Regions from separate parts of the Marinobacter bohaiensis genome, predicted to be linked through region 2. Evidence: predicted binding sites of a transcription regulator. Region 2 holds the regulator's gene; the other holds the start of a gene.
What was found. Region 2 encodes sigma-54, which starts transcription at its own class of promoters, with help from an activator protein. Its sites were predicted from a motif close to ANTGGCATNNANNTTGCTNT; they were not measured.
Positions count from the first base shown of each region.

Region 1: a site for sigma-54 is predicted at 1,669-1,688, ahead of DKK67_RS13800 (CmpA/NrtA family ABC transporter substrate-binding protein). Genes of this name have one in related genera too.

Region 1 is NZ_QGEH01000002.1:235,298-237,628, reverse strand. It holds gene DKK67_RS13805 (ABC transporter permease) at 1-125, opposite strand, end outside; gene DKK67_RS13800 (CmpA/NrtA family ABC transporter substrate-binding protein) at 147-1,514, opposite strand; gene nfi (deoxyribonuclease V) at 1,800-2,331, opposite strand, start outside.
Region 2 is NZ_QGEH01000001.1:1,652,895-1,655,225, forward strand. It holds gene hpf (ribosome hibernation promoting factor) at 31-339, opposite strand; gene DKK67_RS07385 (RNA polymerase factor sigma-54) at 451-1,965, opposite strand; gene lptB (LPS export ABC transporter ATP-binding protein) at 2,231-2,331, opposite strand, start outside.

The DNA.
Region 1 (2,331 bases), on a different contig from region 2:
ATCAGGAACAGGGCAATGCCCAGCACCGGCAGGGTCACGGATTGCAGCAGGGCGCGGCCGGTCACGTCCGGGTAGCGGCGGCGGATCAGCTGCAGCAGTGGGTTGGAGGTGGTGAGCGTGCTCATAGCGGTTCTCCAGGGACCCGGTTACAGGGTCTCGTTACCTTTCAGGCCGATCTCGAAGCTGTCGATGTAGGCGTTGGGCTTTTTCGGGTCGAAGACCACGCCGTCGATCAGCTCGCCCTGGTCGGGGCGGGTGAAGTTCTCCGCGTCCATGTCGGGGAAAGCGCTTGCAGGAAGAGTGCCGTCGGCGATCAGCGACTGGGCGGCTTTCTCGTAGATATCCGCGCGGTAGACCTTTTTGGCGATGTCCATGTACCAGTCATCCGGCTTGGGCTCGGCGATCTGGCCCCAGCGGCGCATCTGCGACAGGTACCAGATGGCGTCGGACGGATACGGGTAGGTGGCGTAGTAGCGGAAGAAGACGTTGAAGTCGGGCACGTCCCGCACGTCGCCTTTTTCATACTCGAAGGTGCCGGTCATGGAATTGGCGATCACTTCCTCGTCGGCGCCCACGTAGTTGGGCCGGGCCAGCATCTTCACCGCTTCCTCGCGGTTGGCGTTGTTGTTCTCGTCCAGCCAGTAGGCGGCGCGGATCAGGGCGCGCAACAGGTGCAGGTGGGTGTTGGGGTTCTTTTCGGCCCACTGTTCGGTGACGCCGAACACCTTTTCCGGGTTGTTGGGCCAGATTTCGTAGTCCGTGATCACCGGCACGCCGATGCCCTTGAACACGGCCTGCTGGTTCCAGGGTTCGCCCACGCAGTAGCCCTGGATGGTGCCCGCTTCCAGGGTGGAGGGCATCTGCGGCGGCGGGGTGACAGACAACTGCACGTCCGCCTGCAGGGTGCCGCTGGTGTCGCCTTTATGGGGCGCGTAGTAGCCCGGATTCAGGCCGCCGGCGGCCAGCCAGTAGCGCAGCTCGTAGTTGTGGGTGGAGACCGGGAACACCATGCCCATCTTGAACGGCTCACCGGTCTCATGCTGCGCTTCGACTACCGGTTTCAGGGCGCTGGCGCTGATCGGGTGCTGCGGCTGGCCGTTGCCGTTGTCCGGGATGTTGGCTTTCATCTTCTCCCAGACATCGTTGGAAACGGTGATGCCGTTGCCGTTCAGGTCCATGCTGAAGGCGGTGACGATGTTGGCCTGGGTGCCGTAGCCGATGGTCGCGCCCAGTGGCTGGCCGGCCAGCATGTGGGCACCGTCCAGCTCACCGGTGATGACCCGGTCCAGCAGGACTTTCCAGTTGGCCTGGGCCTCCAGCTCCACGAACAGGCCCTCGTCCATGAAGTAGCCGTTCTCCCACGCTACCGCCAGCGGCGCCATGTCGGTCAGCTTGATGAAGCCCAGCTTCAGGTCGGGTTTTTCCGGGGGGGGCAGCTCTTGGCCGTGGGCGGCCAGGCTGGAGCCCAGTCCCAGTGCCGCGGCAAAGGTTGCAGTCAGGATACGGCTCGCCATGCGTCTCTCCTATGTCGTCTTTTCTTTTGGGCAAAAAAAAGCGCCCGCCCCCGGTTGTCGGGGACAGGCGCCAATGCCTGCAGATCGTCTGTCATCTGTAGCAAAACTGTGAGGTACTGAGCCGAAATCAGTACGCGTAATCGTCACCAGAGATAAAGCATAGCCCGTGCCATTATTTTAAATGCTTATCTATCAGGTAGTTGGCTGCTTGTTGCGGATTGGGGTGAGCGGCGCGGCGGGCGTTTCTAGGTCAACTGCTCAGAAATTGCACCATGGCCGGGCGGATCAGGTGCGGGCACCGGGACGTTTCAGGGCCTCCAGGGCGAGACGCCAGCGCGGGCTGCGGTTGGAAGCCAGGCCGTCGGCCCAGCGCGTGGTTTCGGGCAGGCGGTAGCGGGTCAGGCAGGCCATCACCATGTCGATGGACGTTTCCAGGGAAATGCGGTGGCCGGGGGAGACGAACAGGGGCTTCACGCCCTGGCGGGTGCGCAGGACCGCGCCGATGGTGTCACCTTTGTCCACCAGCGGTACCCAGGCGCCGCGTGTGTCGGGTACCGGGTCGTGCGTGCCCAGCAGGCGGCTCTTGCCCACGCCAATGGCGGGGCGGTCCAGCAGCAGGCCCAGGTGACTGGCGATGCCCAGGCGTCGCGGATGGGCGATGCCCTGGCCATCGCACAGCAGCAGGTCCGGCCACTGCGACAGTTGTTCGAGCGCCTTGAGGATCACCGGACACTCACGGAACGACAGCAGCCCCGGAACATAGGGAAAGCGGGTGGGCAGGCGCGCCAGGGCGTAGTCGAGCGGCGCCAGGGTGCGT
Region 2 (2,331 bases):
GGATGGAATGCTTTCCCTTGGATGGAACGGCTAGCGGCCGGCAGCACCGTGCATTCGATCAACGGTCTTTTCCTTGTGCTTGAGGATCTGCCGATCAAGTTTGTCGAGCAGGCCGTCAATGGCCGCGTACATATCTTCGTTTTCAGCCTTTGCGTGGATTTCACCACCAATGACGTGGAGTGTGGCTTCGGCCGTCTGGCGCAGCTTCTCCACGGACAGGGTCACCTGACAGTTGCTGATGTGGTCGAAATGGCGTTCGAGTTTTTCAAACTTGCCGGAGACATAGTCTTTCAGAGCGGGAGTCAATTCGACATGGTGACCTGACATATTGAGTTGCATAGGCTTCTCCTGTTGTCGATATGGCCGGGAGCAGAGAAGCTCCCGACGTTGAGCCCGTCGCACTCAGCGACGTTTGAAAACCGACTCTGGCTGGCCCTGGGCGCTTGCGTCTCAGACCAGTCTCTTGCGTTCGTTGGACGGCGGGATGTGCATCGCCTCGCGATACTTGGCGACCGTCCGTCGTGCCACCTTGATGCCCTGGTCCCCGAGCAGCGCTGCAATCTTGCTGTCGCTGAGGGGTTTCTTCGGGGTTTCGGCGGCGACCAGTTTCTTGATCATGGCACGAATTGCCGTGGAGGAACATTCACCGCCCTCGTTCGTGCTCACATGACTGGAGAAAAAGTACTTCAGCTCGAAGATACCGCGCGGCGTATGCATGTATTTCTGGGTGGTGACCCGGGAAATGGTCGATTCATGCATGCTCACTGCCTGGGCAATGTCCGAGAGGATCAACGGCTTCATGGCTTCCTCGCCATGATCCAGAAATCCCTGCTGATGTTCAACGATCCGGGTGGCAACTTTCAGCAGGGTCTCGTTGCGACTCTGCAGACTCTTGATGAACCATTTGGCCTCCTGCAACTGATCGCGCAGGTAGGTGTTGTCGGCACTGTTGTCGGCCCGGCGGATCAGCGCCGCGTAGCCGGCATTGACCCGGATGCGCGGGGCAATTTCGGGATTGAGTTCGACGCGCCAGCGGCCCTTCTGCTTGGACACCACCACATCCGGCACCACGTAATCCGGCTCGGCCTGGTCGAGGGAGTCGCCCGGCCGCGGGTTGAGCGTCTGGATCAGGGCCAGTACGCACTTCAGCTGCTCTTCGCTGAGGCGACTGCGGCGCAGCAACTGGGCGTAATCGCGATTACCCAGCAGGTTGATGTAGTGGCTGATCACCAGCCGTGCCTGGGGCAGCCAGGGGGTATCCGGTGGCAGCTGGTTGAGCTGGATCAGGAGGCACTCCTGAAGGTCCCGTGCGAACACGCCCGGCGGGTCGAAATGCTGCAGGCGGCGCAGCACGGCCTCAACTTCGTCCAGTTCCAGCGGATCTTCCTCGCTGTCGTCGACCAGCCCGGCGTGGATGTCTTCCAGTGTCGAGATCAGGTAGCCGCGCGGGTCCACCGAGTCGAGCAGGGCGTGAGCAATGGCGCGGTCGCGCTCGCCCATGGGGGTGAGGTTGAGCTGCCAGAGCAGGTGGTCCTGCAGGGTCTCGGTGGGGGAGTTGCGTGATTCGAAGTCGGTGTCGTCGTCTTCTTCGCTGCGCGCCGCCGGTGCCGGGGCGGACTGGTAGATGTCGTCCCAGGCGGTGTCGACCGGCAGGTCATCGGGGATTTCCTGGTTGGTATCGGTGTTCCAGTCGGGTTCGGCCGGCTCGTCCCAGCTATCGTCGTCCTGCGTGGTGTCGTTGCTGTCCTCGCTGTTGCCGTCAGCGGACGCGTCCTCACCGTCGCTCTCATTATCAGCGGCGCCGTCTTCCTCTTCCGAGGTTTCCAGCATGGGGTTGGATTCGAGCGCTTGCTGGATTTCCTGTTGTAAGTCCAGCGTGGAAAGTTGCAGCAGGCGGATTGCCTGTTGCAACTGGGGTGTCATGGTGAGCTGTTGACCCAGCTTCAGCTGAAGCGAAGCTTTCATTACCATTGATTTAGTCCCGTCACCCTGTGGCCATCGACTGAGTTATTGCGCCTGGGCAAGACCTGTCCGGATGTCTCCGGACCTTGAAAACGCTCGTGTCAGAGGTCGGTCCGGCTTGCCAAGCAAATTCTTTGCCGAAGTTTACTGCTATGGGTGTCCCGATGACAATGTCTTGGTCGGCGGATATGCCTCGAGAGGTTAGCCGACCCTGTTTCGAGTTTAGCGTTTTGGCGCCCACTGCGATACCCATACCCGATTGACGGGCTCACATGTGGAATTCGTTGCCCAGGTAGACTTCCTTGACCTGCTGGTTGGCCAGGATCTCCTCAGACTGTCCGGATGCGATAATATGGCCGCCGCTGACGA